DNA from 2 places in the Pseudomonas sp. ABC1 genome. Region 2 is predicted to be linked to the other one. Evidence: predicted binding sites of a transcription regulator. Region 2 holds the regulator's gene; the other holds the start of a gene.
The links. Region 2 encodes LexA, which represses DNA repair genes until DNA is damaged. Its sites were predicted from a motif close to CTGTNTNNNNANACAG; they were not measured.
Positions count from the first base shown of each region.

Region 1: a site for LexA is predicted at 5,461-5,476, ahead of recA (recombinase RecA). Genes of this name have one in related genera too.

Region 1 covers NZ_CP058349.1:1,090,950-1,098,293, reverse strand. The annotation lists gene HW090_RS04850 (lysylphosphatidylglycerol synthase transmembrane domain-containing protein) at 1-170, shown strand, start outside; gene HW090_RS04845 (CsbD family protein) at 222-413, shown strand; gene fdxA (ferredoxin FdxA) at 474-797, opposite strand; gene mutS (DNA mismatch repair protein MutS) at 986-3,559, opposite strand; gene HW090_RS04830 (GGDEF domain-containing protein) at 3,593-4,753, opposite strand; gene HW090_RS04825 (CinA family protein) at 4,861-5,433, shown strand; gene recA (recombinase RecA) at 5,576-6,622, shown strand; gene recX (recombination regulator RecX) at 6,615-7,079, shown strand; gene grpE (nucleotide exchange factor GrpE) at 7,266-7,344, shown strand, end outside.
Region 2 covers NZ_CP058349.1:428,530-435,873, reverse strand. The annotation lists gene HW090_RS01710 (RNA methyltransferase) at 210-680, opposite strand; gene HW090_RS01705 (hypothetical protein) at 844-1,077, shown strand; gene sulA (SOS-induced cell division inhibitor SulA) at 1,135-1,590, opposite strand; gene lexA (transcriptional repressor LexA) at 1,603-2,217, opposite strand; gene HW090_RS01690 (TetR/AcrR family transcriptional regulator) at 2,499-3,206, shown strand; gene HW090_RS01685 (L,D-transpeptidase) at 3,230-3,754, shown strand; gene nagZ (beta-N-acetylhexosaminidase) at 3,763-4,764, shown strand; gene HW090_RS01675 (LEA type 2 family protein) at 4,856-5,353, shown strand; gene HW090_RS01670 (SEC-C metal-binding domain-containing protein) at 5,359-5,547, shown strand; gene HW090_RS01665 (DUF2489 domain-containing protein) at 5,537-6,004, shown strand; gene HW090_RS01660 (penicillin acylase family protein) at 6,100-7,344, shown strand, end outside.

The DNA of each region.
Region 1 (7,344 bases), 660 kb from region 2:
CGCTGGTGGGCAAATCAGGTAGCGCCGCAGCCATCCTGATCTGGCGCTTCGTGACCTACCATTTCTACCTTATCGCCGGGGCTCCGGTCTTTTTGCACCTGGCTGGAAGGCCAATGCTTGAGCGGCTCATGCGCTCGCGTGACCGCTCCTCGGAAAATGGAAACTCTTGAAAGCCATGGCCGGTCAACTTCAGGGCATGCATAAAACCACTGGAGGTTCACATGAGCAGCACGGGTGACAAGATCAAGGGCAAGGCCAACGAGGTCATCGGCAAGGTGAAGCAGAGCATTGGCGAGGCGACCGACAACGAACGGCTGAAGGGCGAAGGCTTGCAGCAGGAGCTCAAGGGCGAAGCGCAGCAGATCAAGGGCGATGCCAAGGATGCGCTGAAGAAGGGCGTGGACAAGGTCTGAAAGCGGTAGAGTGACCTCTCCGTCGGTCGACGGCGGAGAGGTCCGATCAAAGCGGGGCGCCTAGCGCTCCAGGTGCTGGATCTTGCCGGTGACGCCATCCCATTCGGCGGCATCGGGCAGCGAATCCTTCTTCTCGGTGATGTTCGGCCAGACTTCCGCCAGCTCGGCGTTCAACTCGATGTATTCCTGCATGCCATCCGGTATCTCATCCTCGGAGAAGATGGCCTGGGCCGGGCATTCCGGCTCGCACAATGCGCAATCGATGCACTCGTCCGGGTGGATCACCAGGAAGTTCGGGCCTTCGTAGAAGCAGTCCACCGGACAGACTTCCACACAATCGGTGTACTTGCACTTGACACAGTTGTCGGTGACGACGAAGGTCATTTCTAGCTATCTCCTCAGGCGTGTCGGTTGGCACGACAGTGGTATGGCGGCACCAGGCAATACCGCCCATCCAAAAAATGTGCGCGATTCTAGCAGTTTTTATATGCGGGCTGTTGACTTTCGAGCGGACTGCATTATTGCGTCGAATTCGCATCCATCACGCCAGCAGTCCCTCGAAAAATCCTGGCTCAGATACGTTGCTTCAGGCTGTACAGCAGCTCCAGCGCCTGTCGCGGCGTCATGCCGTCCGGGTCGGTGCGGTGCAGTTCTTCGATCACCGGGTGCGGCAGGCTGGCGAACAGATCGCTCTGCATTGGTGCAGGCGTCTGGCCGGGCGCCATTTTCGGCGATTCGTGGGCCAGGCTGTTGGTTTCCAGGCGCGACAGATGGTCGCGAGCACGGAGAATGACGTCTTCCGGCACGCCGGCCAACTGTGCCACCGCCAGGCCATAACTCTGGCTGGCTGGCCCCGGCAGGACATGGTGCAGGAAGACGATGCGCTCGTTGTGCTCGGTGGCCGACAGGTGCACGTTGCTGACCACCGGCTCGTTCTCCGGCAGCACCGTCAGTTCGAAGTAATGGGTGGCGAACAGCGTGAAGGCGCGCAGGTGGGCCAGTTGCTCGGCGGCTGCCCAGGCCAGCGACAGGCCGTCGAAGGTGCTGGTACCGCGCCCCACTTCGTCCATCAGCACCAGGCTGCTGTCCGTGGCGTTGTGCAGGATGTTGGCGGTTTCGCTCATTTCCACCATGAAGGTCGAGCGCCCGCCGGCCAGGTCGTCCGACGAACCGATGCGGGTGAAGATGCGGTCCACCAGTGACAGTTCGCAAGCGGCGGCGGGCACGAAACTGCCGATCTGCGCCAATAGCACGATCAGCGCGGTCTGGCGCATGTAGGTGGATTTACCGCCCATGTTCGGCCCGGTGATGATCAGCATCCGCGTGTCATCGTCCAGCTTCAGGTCGTTGGCGACGAATGGCGTCTCCAGCACCTGCTCGACCACCGGGTGACGGCCCTGCTCGATGCGCAGGCAGGGCTGTTCGGTGAAGCGCGGGCAATTCAGGTCGAGGTTGAGCGCCCGTTCGGCGAGGTTGCTCAGCACGTCCAGTTCCGCCAAGGCACCGGCCGACTCCTGCAACGGGGCGAGGTGTTCGATCAACTGCTCGATCAGTTCCTCGTAGAGTTGCTTCTCGCGTGCCAGGGCGCGGCTCTTGGCCGACAGAGCCTTGTCCTCGAACTCTTTCAGTTCTGGCGTGATGAAGCGTTCGGCGCCCTTGAGCGTCTGGCGTCGGATGTAGTCGGCGGGGGCCGACTCGGCCTGCTTGCTCGGCAGTTCGATGAAGTAGCCATGCACACGGTTGTAGCCGACCTTGAGGTTGGCCAGGCCGGTACGCGCCTTCTCCCGGATTTCCAGGTCCATCAGGTACTGGCCGGCGTTCTCGCTGAGGGATTGCAGCTCGTCGAGCTGGCTGTCGTAGCCAGTCTTGAGGACGCCACCGTCGCGGATCACTGCAGGTGGGTTGTCGATGATGGCGCGGGCCAGCAGGTCGGCCAGTTCCGGGTAGGTGCGGATGCTGACGGCCAGTTGTTCCAGGTGCGTCGCGTCCAGGTTTTGCATCGCCTGCTGCAACTGCGGCAGCGCAGCCAGGGCATCGCGCAGGCGCGCCAGGTCGCGTGGGCGGGCATTGCGCAGGCCGATCCGGGCGAGGATGCGCTCCAGGTCGCCGATGTCCTTCAGTTGCGGCTGGATGGACTCGAAACGGTAATGCTCAAGCAGGCAGGCGATGGAGCCCTGGCGCGCTTCCAGCACGGCGCGGTCGCGCAACGGACGGTGCAGCCAGCGGGTCAGCAGGCGGCTGCCCATGGCGGTCTGGCTGCGGTCGAGTACCGATTGCAGGGTGTTGTCGCGCCCGCCGGAGAGGTTGGTGTCCAGTTCCAGGTTGCGGCGGGTGGCGCCGTCGAGCACCACGGTTTCGTCCAGGCGTTCGTGGCGCAGGCGGCGCAGGTGGGGCAGCGCGGTGCGCTGGGTTTCCTTGGCATAGGCCAGCAGGCAGCCAGCGGCGCCGATGGCCAGGGTCAGGTTCTCGCAGCCGAAACCTTTGAGGTCCTGGGTGGCGAACTGCTGGCAGAGGCTCTTGTGCGCGGAGTCGCGGTCGAAGTCCCAGGGCGCGCGACGGCGCACGCCACGGCGTTTTTCCAGCGGCAGGCCCTGGGGCCAGTCATCGGGAATCAGCAGCTCGGCCGGGCTCAGGCGCTCCAGTTCGGCCAGCAGGTTTTCCCAGCCCTTGAGTTCCTGCACGCTGAAACGGCCGCTGGCGATGTCCAGCACCGACAGGCCGAACAGTTTCTCGTCACCGAGCACGGCGGCCAACAGGTTGTCGCGGCGTTCGTCGAGCAGGGCTTCGTCGCTCACCGTGCCGGGGGTAATGATGCGCACCACCTTGCGCTCCACCGGCCCCTTGCTGGTGGCGGGGTCGCCGATCTGTTCGCAGATCACCACCGATTCGCCAAGCTTGACCAGGCGCGCCAGGTAGCCCTCGGCGGCATGGAAGGGAATGCCGGCCATGGGGATGGCCTGGCCTGCCGACTGCCCGCGGGCGGTCAGGGTGATATCCAGCAGGGCCGCCGCGCGCTTGGCATCCTCGTAGAACAACTCGTAGAAGTCGCCCATGCGGTAGAACATCAACTGGTCCGGGTGCTGGCTCTTCAGCGCCCAGTATTGCTGCATCATCGGCGTATGGCCGGAGAAGTCTTTCTTGCTCATAAAATCAATCACTTACATGTGTTCTTGCCTGTTTCAGGCAGATTGGGCTTCCGGGGCCAGGCAGATGCGGTCGCGTCCTGCCTGCTTGGCCCGGTAGAGGGAAACGTCGGCGCGTTCGATCGCGTGCTCCAGGTCTTCCCGCGAGGCGACCAGCGTCAGGCCGAAGCTGAGCGTGATCTGGTTCGGGATGGCGGAGAAGTGCGTCGTCGACAGTTGTGACTGGATGCGTTGGGCGACATTCCGGGCGTGCTCGGTATCTGACTGGCTGAGCAGTATCAGGAACTCCTCGCCGCCGAAGCGAGCGACCAGGTCATTGCGGCGCACCTGGCCCGCCAGCACCTGGGCGACCTCTTGCAGCACCCGGTCGCCAGCGGCGTGGCCCCTGGTGTCGTTCACCTGTTTGAAATAGTCGATGTCGCAGGCCAGCAACGCCCAGGGTTTCTGACTCGCATCGCCCAGAGCGCTGTCTGCCGACTCGAAGAAGGCACGGCGGTTGAGCAGTTGTGTGAGCGGGTCGTGGTTGCGTTCATCGCGCAGTGCCTGCATGACGTCGCGCAGGGTGCAGGCGAGCAGGATGAACATGAACCAGATGCTGAAGAACAGGGTCCCGGCGAGTGTCAGTAGCCAGTAGCCGGAGCGCGTCAGCACCTCCACTTCATAGGTGGGGATCACGGTCATGATCAGCGCAGGGCGCAGCAGGGCATAGGCGACGCAGGCTATATAGGACCAGCGCACGATACGTTCCAGCGGGTCGCTCGGCAGTTTGCGGCGGAAGATGCTGCGTATCGGCAGCAGGTAGATCAGCGCCAATGCCAGGTTCAGGCAGATTGCCCGGGTCCAGAGCTGATCCTCGACCCGCGAGTAGTAGTAGAGCAGGACGATGGCCGTGGCACTGATGAGGCCGGCCAGCAGCCGCGAGACATCGCCGCCATGTCGCATCGCCATGCCCCGCGCCAGTGCCCAGCCGCCGCCCAGGTAGAAGACGGCGGCGAGGACCGACCATTCGGCCAGTTGTTCGTTGCTCATCAGCGATTGCATCGCCATGGCCAGCGATGGCAGCAGATAGCCGGCGGCCAGCCAGGGCAAAAAGCGCTGCTGACGCAGTACCCACCAGCAGGTGAGCAGCGCCAGGCCCAGCAGGAATATGCCGACAGGGACGATGAGGACGAAGTAATAGTCGGGGGGCGAGTTCACGGTGGTCGCAGTATGGATGTTTGGTATAGGCATCAAAATACAGGGTTCCGCCGGACTTGGGCACCGATTCGGGGCGATCCGGCTGCATGGCCCGTCTGGTGGAAATGATACTGTGCCGCTTCGCGGGCTGTGTGACAGGGTCGCGACAATGGATTCGCAGACGAGCAGAAAGCGAGGTGAATGGGGTGCTGGACGAACTGGCGAGCGAACTGGGAAACCTTTTACACCAACAGGGATTGCAGGTGACGACCGCCGAGTCCTGTACCGGTGGCGGGATTGCCGAGGCGATCACTCGGATTGCGGGCAGCTCCGCCTGGTTCGAGGCCGGTTATGTCACCTATTCCAATGCCCAGAAGACCCGGCAACTGGGGGTGCCTGCCGGTCTGTTCGAACAGGTAGGCGCGGTCAGTGGCGAGGTGGTCAAGGCCATGGCCATGGGCGCGCAGGCGGCCAGCGGCGCGTATTTCGCTGTCGCGGTCAGCGGTATCGCCGGGCCGGGTGGCGGTACGGAAGAGAAGCCGGTGGGTACCGTCTGGCTGGCCTGGGCAGCGGGCGAACGGGTGTTCTGCGAGCGGCACCTGTTCCCAGGCGACCGTCAGGCTGTCCGGTTGGCGACGGTGCGCGTGGCGCTTCAGGGACTGATCGGGCTGGCGCGAGGAGAAAAAGCGACGCAGGGCTAGGCGTGACATTTTGGCTATGTTCTAATACTGTCTACTTATACAGTTGTTGTGGCCTGTCAGCCCGTTGAGAAGCGTAGGCAGTGGCAACGCGGGTCGTTTTACGATGGCCTGCTCTGGCCCTCTTGATCAAGTGAGGATTGCAATGGACGAGAACAAGAAGCGCGCCTTGGCTGCTGCCCTGGGCCAGATCGAGAAACAGTTCGGCAAAGGTGCGGTGATGCGCATGGGCGACCATGATCGCCAGGCTATTCCGGCCATTTCCACAGGCTCGCTGGGGCTGGACATCGCCCTGGGTATCGGTGGCCTGCCCAAGGGTCGTATCGTCGAGATCTATGGCCCGGAGTCGTCGGGCAAGACCACGCTGACCCTGTCCGTCATCGCTGAAGCCCAGAAGCAGGGTGCCACTTGTGCCTTCGTCGACGCCGAGCACGCGCTGGATCCGGACTATGCCGGCAAGCTGGGCGTCAATGTCGACGACCTGCTGGTTTCCCAGCCGGATACCGGTGAGCAGGCGCTGGAAATCACCGACATGCTGGTGCGTTCGAACGCCGTCGACGTGATCATCGTCGACTCCGTGGCTGCGCTGGTGCCCAAGGCCGAGATCGAAGGCGAGATGGGCGATGCCCACGTCGGCCTGCAGGCTCGCCTGATGTCCCAGGCGCTGCGCAAGATCACCGGCAACATCAAGAATGCCAACTGCCTGGTGATCTTCATCAACCAGATCCGTATGAAGATCGGTGTGATGTTCGGCAGCCCGGAAACCACTACCGGTGGTAACGCGCTGAAGTTCTACGCCTCGGTACGCCTGGACATCCGCCGTACCGGCGCAGTGAAGGAGGGTGACGAGGTCGTCGGCAGCGAAACGCGAGTCAAGGTCGTCAAGAACAAGGTGGCACCGCCTTTCCGCCAGGCCGAGTTCCAGATTCTCTATGGCAAGGGCATCTACCGCAGCGGCGAAGTCATCGACCTCGGTGTACAGCAAGGGCTGATCGAGAAGTCCGGCGCCTGGTACAGCTACCAGGGCAGCAAGATTGGTCAGGGCAAGGCCAATGCCGCCAAGTACCTGGAAGACAACCCGGATGTGGGCAGTGCCGTCGAGCAGTTGATTCGCGATAAGTTGCTGGTCGCTTCCGCGAACACCAGCAAAGGCAATGCATCCGTGGATGACGCGCTCGACAGCGATGCCTGACTCGCGCACCAGCGGCCTCGACAACCTGGTTGCAGTACGTCGGGTCGCCATGGATCTATTGGCCAGGCGTGAGCATGGCCGGGTTGAGCTGGTGCGTAAACTGCGCCAGCGTGGAGCTGATGACGATCTGATCGAGCAGGCGCTCGATCGTCTGGCCGAGGAGGGGCTGCTGAGCGAGAGCCGCTACCTGGAAAGCTTCATTCGCAGCAGGGCCATTGCAGGCTATGGCCCTTTGCGTATTCGCGAAGAACTGGCCCAGCGTGGCCTGCCCCGCGCCGACATCGAGGTCGCGCTCTCCTGCAGCGGTTTCGACTGGGCGGAGCGGTTGCGGCAGGTCTGGGAGCGCAAATTCTCCGGATTGCCTGGGGATGCCCGGGAAAGAGCCAAACAAGGACGCTTCCTGGCCTACAGAGGGTATCCGCAGGACATGATCGGGCGCCTGCTGTCAGGGCGTTGAACCAGGCTTGGGCGACAATCTCATGCAGTGTGGCTGGACGTCGGGCGGGAAATCGCCGGGCAGATGGCCGCGACTGCCTCTCCATGCCGACCGAGCTTGCGGCTTGCCCTTGAACCTATACCGAATGCCCCCATATAGCGTGCAGGTGCGGGATGTCGCCCGCTGATGCATTGTATGGAGAACGGTATGGCAGACGAGCAGAACCTGGATAACCAGACCCCTGACCTCAATGAAGAGACGGCGGCCGAAGTGAACGGTGATCTTG
Region 2 (7,344 bases):
TTGACCATGGCATCAACCCATCCATAGGTACGCTCCTGCGCGGCCGCTCTGGAGTGCACCTTTGCGGTGATCGACTCGGTGTTACCCCCTGGTGGCGGCAGAGTAGACAGAGCAAGAGGTGCGCCAGATACCGGGCTGGTTGTAGCGGGGAATGGTCGATGCGTGTGCTGGATGCTGGGCCGCTTTCCAGGCGGCCAGGTGCGTGCGGGTTATTTGAACAGAGGACCGGAGCGGGTGTTGTTGCCTTTGGCCATGCGGTCATAGAGCACCACGTTCACGGTTGCCGCCAGGTTCATGCAGCCTTGGGTCGGGATGTAGATGACATCTTCGCACCAGTCGAGGATTTCCCGGTCCAGCGAGCCGTCTTCCGGGCCGAAGATATACAGGGCGCGGTCGGGGTGGGTGTACTCCGGTAACGGACGGGCATCGGGGACCAGCTCGACGGCAACGGGCGTGCAGCCCAGGGGCAGGATCTTGCGCAGATCGTCGATATTGATCAGCGGTATGTCCTGGTGCACACGCTTGGTATCGGTGATGAAGTCCCTGGCCCGGTCATAGCGGGTTCCCGTATAGAACACCGAGCTGGTGCCATAGCAACCCGCCGCCCGCATGATGGAGCCGACGTTGCTGGGGGACTTGGGGTTGAACAGGCCTACGCAGCTGTATCTCTTGTTGGCCACTTGGCTTCTCGCAAAAGCGGCGATTATAACGATTGCCTGGCTTGTGCGCTGTAGCTTCGGTATCTGGTATTTGTCCGATGTGAGGGCAGACTTTCGCTCTTTACATGAGGCCGTGTTCGCCATTTGGCATTACAATGCGCGCCTTATTTTCCGAGGGCCGGCCATGCAAACCTCTTTTCTGGAAATCGTCGAACTGCCAGACGGGCGCATCGTGTTGCGTCGGGCCGAGGACGAGGAGGTGCTGGTGACACTGGACTTCTCGGATGAAGCACGGCTGTTTCTGCAAGGGCAGCACGTCGAGATCGCCAAGGTCATGTTGACGGCTGGTGTGCAGATGGCTGGGCGCGTGTTCGACGACGAGTTCGAGCATGAACAGGAACCGCACGTTCTGCACTGAGCCGATCGCCATGAGCGCTGTCGCAGCCTGAGCTGCGCACGCTGTCCGCGTGACGCCTTATGAAAGCCGGATATTCAGGCTCTGGGCATTTCCCTGGTGCGCGGCAGCGGCCAGCAGCCTGCGGTCGAAGGCATCCAGTTTCAGCCAACTGATCACCGTATGGCTGCGCCCCAGGCGCAGGGCACGGCATACCAGTTCGAGCGGGTCCTGATCGTTGCGTGAAGGCAGCAACAGGATGCGCTCGCGGTTCAGATCTGCATCACGTAGCCAGCTGTAGCTCACGAGGTTGGGCGGCGCGATCATCGTCAGCCAGCGCTCGTCGTTCTCCCGGCTGAGCTCGCGTAGCACCGGGGCCAGCAATTGCAGGCCGTGGCTACCGATCAGCCTCATTTCGCTGAGCACGTCTGCGCTGCGTACCGGGGCTGCCGGTTCGAACGACCGTTCGGGCGCCAGGAAGGCTTCGAACAGCGGCAGTTGGTTGGTCTGTGCAGTGGTGTAGAGGGGGAACTGCATGGCTACCTCCTATCAGCGGCGAATCACGCCGACGCTCAAGCCTTCTATGGTCAGTTCCTGTTGTTCCAGGTCGACCTCTATCGGGGCGAAATCAGGGTTTTCTGCGATCAGCCAGACCTTGCTGCCTTCGCGCTTGAAGCGCTTCACCGTGACTTCGTCATCGATGCGCGCCACCACCACCTGGCCGTTTCGTGCCTCGCGTGTGGTGTGGACGGCCAGCAGGTCGCCATCGAAGATACCGATGTCCTTCATGCTCATGCCGCGTACGCGCAGGAGATAGTCGGCGCGAGGGTGGAAGAAGTCGGGATTGATCCGGCAGGACTCTTCGACATGCTGTTGGGCGAGGATGGGTGCACCGGCTGCGACGCGACCGATGACAGGCAGGCCGCTCTCTGCATCGTTGCCGCCTGGCTCGAAGCCGGGAATGCGGATGCCGCGCGAGGCGCCGGGCGTCATCTCGATGGCGCCTTTGTTGCGCAGGGCCTTGAGGTGCTCTTCCGCTGCGTTGGGGGATTTGAACCCCAGCTCCTGGGCTATTTCAGCGCGGGTCGGGGGGTAGCCGTTCTCTTCCAGGCAGCGCTTGATGAACGCAAGGATTTCCGACTGGCGGGGCGTCAACTTGATCATGGGCGTTCTGTCCTTTTGTACAGTAACTGGGATTATATACAGTAATCGTCGCTTGGCAATTCCCCTCGGGTAAAAGTGCTGGGCAACCGTACAGTCGCCTTTGGCGCTGCCTGTAGAGATAAGCCTGTTGTCTACGACCTGGAGATCGCTGTGTCGCGACGATGGATGGGCTACCGGAAACCGGCCTTCATCCGCTTATAATCCGCGCCTCAGGCTTTCATGATTGACTTGGCCGGGCCCGAAACGTAGGTTTCAAACAGTTGTTGGTCTTTGGAGGGCGCATGGCGCAGTCGGAAACCGTTGAGCGCATTCTCGATGCCGCGGAGCTTTTGTTCGCGGAGAGAGGGTTCGCCGAGACATCGCTGCGGTTGATCACCAGCAAGGCAGGCGTCAACCTGGCTGCGGTGAATTATCACTTTGGCTCGAAGAAGGCCCTGATCCAGGCGGTGTTCTCGCGTTTTCTCGGGCCATTCTGCATGAGCCTGGAAAAGGAGCTGGATCGACGCGAGGCGCAGCCCGGCCAGAAGGACAGGCTCGAAGACCTGCTGGAGATGCTGGTTGTGCAGGCGCTGTCGGTGAAGCCTCGCAGCGGCGATGACCTGTCCATTTTCATGCGCCTGCTCGGCCTGGCGTTCAGCCAGAGCCAGGGACACCTGCGTCGCTACCTGGACGATATGTACGGCAAGATTTTCCGCCGCTACATGATGCGGGTACACGACGCCGTGCCGACGATCACGCCGATAGAGCTGTTCTGGCGCGTGCATTTCATGCTCGGGACCGTGGCGTTCAGCATGTCGGGTATCAAGGCGCTGCGGGCGATCGCCGAGAATGATTTCGGCGCCCGGGTTTCCATCGAGCAGGTCATGCGCATGATGGTGCCTTTCGTCGCGGCGGGTATGCGCGCAGAAAGCGGGGTGGATGACCCGGCGCTGCTGGAGGCCGGACCCAAGGTCCGTCGCAATGCCCTGGCCATGCCACAGAAACGATGAACGAGCCCGCCGTGTTTCCCCCGATGCAGATGCTCGACTTTCTTCATGTCTCCCTCACCGAGCAGATGCTCTACGGTTTTTCCAAGGGCGTGCTGTGCGCGCGCTTTCCGGTCTCGACGGCCCTCAACGGTGCCGGCGAGTCGAATGGTTCCGGTTGTACGCCGAGGGGCCTGCATCAGGTGCGTGCCCGGATCGGCGAGGGTCTGCCGTGTGGAGCCGTGCTGCGTGGTCGTCGCTGGACCGGCGAGGTGTGGAGCGACGAGCTGCATGCCGCCTTCCCGGGCCGCGACTGGATCCTGACGCGGATCCTCTGGCTGAGCGGCTGCGAGCCGGGCGTCAATCGCCTGGGTGCGGTCGACACCTTCCGCCGCTACATCTATCTGCATGGCACGCCTGACACCGAGCCCATGGGTGTACCGCTGTCCCATGGCTGCATCCGCATGCGCAATGCCGACATCATGCAGCTGTTCCCCCGCGTGCCTGCCCATTGTCGTGTTCTGATTGCAGAGCAGGCACCCCCACAATCGCAGCAAGCCGTCATTTTCTAAGGATCGCTATGCAAGGCTCTTTGATGCTGGATATCGAGGGCACCTGGCTGACCGCCGAGGACCGCCATGTGTTACGCCAGCCACAGGTTGGCGGACTGATTCTGTTCGCACGCAATATCGAGCACCCGCGCCAGGTGCTGGAACTGAGTCGGGCGATTCGCCAGGTGCGACCAGACCTGCTGCTGGCAGTCGATCAGGAAGGTGGCCGGGTGCAGCGTCTGCGCCAGGGCTTCGTGCGTCTGCCGGCCATGCGCCGTTTCGCCGACTGCGAGGATGCGCTTTCCCTGGCAGAACTGAGCGGCTGGGTGATGGCGACCGAAGTGTTGTCCGTCGGTCTCGATTTCAGTTTTGCGCCGGTCCTGGACCTGGATCACCAGCGCAGCGCGGTCATCGGGGCGCGTGCCTTCGAAGGCGATCCGCTGGCGGCGACGCAACTGGCCGGCGCTTTTATCAAAGGCATGCACGCCGCGGGTATGGCGGCTACGGGCAAGCACTTTCCGGGGCATGGCTGGGCCGAGGCGGATTCCCATGTCGCCATTCCGGTCGACGAGCGCAGCATGGACGAGATTCGCCAGCATGACCTGCTACCGTTCCAGCGGCTTGCGACGACGCTTGATGCGGTGATGCCGGCGCATGTGATCTACCCGGCGGTGGACGAGCGACCTGCCGGTTTCTCGTCGCACTGGTTGCAGAATGTCCTGCGCGGCGAGCTGGGCTTTGACGGTGTGATCTTCAGCGATGACCTGTCGATGGCGGGGGCGCATGTGGTCGGTGATGCCGGGCAGCGTATCCTGGCCGCCCTGGGCGCCGGTTGTGACATGGGCCTGGTGTGCAATGACCGTGCTTCGGCCGAGCTGGCTTTGAGTGCCTTGCAGCGTCAGGCCGTGGCGCCGTCGCCACGCTTGCAGCGCATGCGCCGAGGGTCCGAGGTGGCGCCGGACTACAAGCAGGACCCGCGCTGGCAATGCGCGCTGGATGCGCTGCGCCGGAACGATCTGATATCGCATTGATATTTGATGGCATTTTGCTTCGATTCCGCACGGGCGGGCCTTGCGGTCAGTGTTGTGCTTGCTACACTGAGCCGTCTTTTGGAGTACCGGAATGCGTTGCCAGGCACGAACATCGAACCTCTTCAGAGTGTTGGCGCTATTGGGCCTGTTTGGCGGCCTCGGCGGCTGTTCGACCTGGTTTTCATCGGCATTCGAGGATCCGCAGGTCGAGCTCACCAAGGTCGATGTGATCAAGGCGCGCTTGCTGGAGCAGGAGTTCCTGCTGCGTTTTCGCATCGACAACCCCAACGACCATAGCCTGCCTGTGCGTGGCTTGATCTACACCGTGCACCTGAACGACATCGAGCTGACCAGTGGCGAGTCCAGCGCCTGGCTGACGATCCCCGCCAACGGCTTCGAATACTACGATGTCCCGGTGCACACCAACCTCTGGCGACACATGAAATACGTGGTGCGCTTGCTGGAGAAGCCCGACAGGCCCATCGCCTATCGCCTGGATGGCGAGTTGAAGATCGGCCTGATGTCCGGTCGGCGCGTGCATATTTCCAGGCGCGGCGAGATAATCCCCGGAAATTTCATTCCGGAGTGAACAGCATGAACCACGAGCACCACGTACACGGCCCTGACTGCAACCACGATCATGGCCATGACCACGGTCACGTGCACGGCCCGCATTGCAACCATGCCCAGGACCCGGTCCGCAATCCACTGAAGGATGTCGGCCGCAACGACCCTTGCCCGTGTGGCAGCGAGAAGAAATTCAAGAAGTGCCATGGTGCCTGAGACACCGGCTTCCCCCCTCGTCATTTCCCTCTATTGCGCCGCGCTGCTGCTGATCGTCGCCTTGTCCGTCTATGCCGGGTGGCTGTGGCACAAGGTCTGGCAACGACGGCGGCAGGCCACGCAGCTTCAGCAGCGGCGCCGCGCAGTGCTGGCCGCCGATCTGCGTATCCTGGCGACCAGTCTGCTGGAGGGGCAGCTACCGTTGATCGAGGGAGCGATTCGCATCAAGGTGCTGCTGGATAACCATGATCCCGTTCTGACGGGCGACCCGCAGGTTGCGGTGCTCCACCAGATTTACTCCGCCACCGCGCACATTCCGACCCATGCCGCCTGGAAGGCGCTTGGGCGTGACGAGCGGCGGCGGTTCGAGGCTGATCTGCATGCACTGGACGTGCAGCATGGCGAGGACGTTCGCCGGGCCGCGCGCTGGTTGCTGGATGAGGCCCTGCCGGCCTGAAACCCTGTTCAACGTCTCACGGGTCAAGGCGACCGTAGGGCGCGCATGGCGCACTCCGTGGATGGACTTTTTGCTTCATAGCGAAGGAATTACCGATGTCTGTTCGTGCTCATACCCTGGTTCGTATAGCGCTTGGCGCGACATTGATGCTGGCGGGGCTGGCGGGTTGCCAGTCGTACCTGGACCAGCGCTACCGTGCGAGCCTGCCGCCGGCCCAGGGTGTCCAGCCATTGAAGGGGCTGGGGGGCAACGTCAGCATACGGCGCAATCCCTTGGGTATGCCGCTGATCGAGACGTCGTCGTTCCACGATGCGCTGTTCGCCTTGGGTTATGTCCATGCCACGGATCGCCTGAGCCAGATGGTCGGCATGCGCCTGATGGCCCAGGGCCGGCTGTCGGAGATGGTGGGCGAGGGGGCGCTGGATATCGACCGCTTCATGCGTGCGGTCAACCTGCGCAAGGACGCCGACGTGCTGTACCGAAATTCGTCGGAGCGCATGAAGCGCTTTTTCGAGGTTTATGCACGGGGCGTCAACGCCTACCTGTACCGGCACCGGGACAAATTGCCGATGGACCTGGACGCTTCTGGCTATCAACCCGAGTACTGGAAGCCCGAGGACTCCGCACTGATTTTCAGCCTGCTGAACTTCAGCCTGTCGACCAACCTGCAGGAAGAAATCGCCGCCCTGGTACTGGCGCAGAAGGTCGGCCACGAGAAGCTGGCCTGGTTGCTGCCGATCTACCCGGATGAACCATTGCCCTTCGATGAAGCGCAGAAGCTGGATTTCCTTTCGCGCAAGGGGGCCGTCGCCGGCCTGGTTGAGGTCGACCGCACCGTGGCCGACCTGGCCCGCCTGAACATGGTGGGGGTGGCCGCTTCCAACAACTGGGCGCTGTCCGGACGCCAGACCCGTGGCGGACGCACGATCATGGCCAATGACACCCATCTGCCGCTGGCGATGCCTTCCTACTGGAATTTCGTGCAGATACGCACGCCGAAATTCCAGGCGGCAGGTGTTTCGGTCGCGGGTATTCCGGCCGTGGTTGCCGGCTTCAATGGCAAGATCGGCTGGGGCATGACGATGGTCATGGGTGACACCCAGGACGTCTTCGTCGAGCGTCTGCGTCAGCAGGGCGGGCAGTTGCAGTACCTGGCCGATGGACAGTGGCAGCCTGCCCGGCAGCGCCAGGAGACGTTTATCATCAAAGGCCAGCGCCCGGTCCGCGAAGTCATCCACGAGACGCGCAACGGCCCGCTGCTCAACAGTGTGCTGGGGGAGCGCAAGCATCCCTTGCAGCCCCTGCGCGTCGAGACCGGCTATGGCCTGGCGCTGAAAACC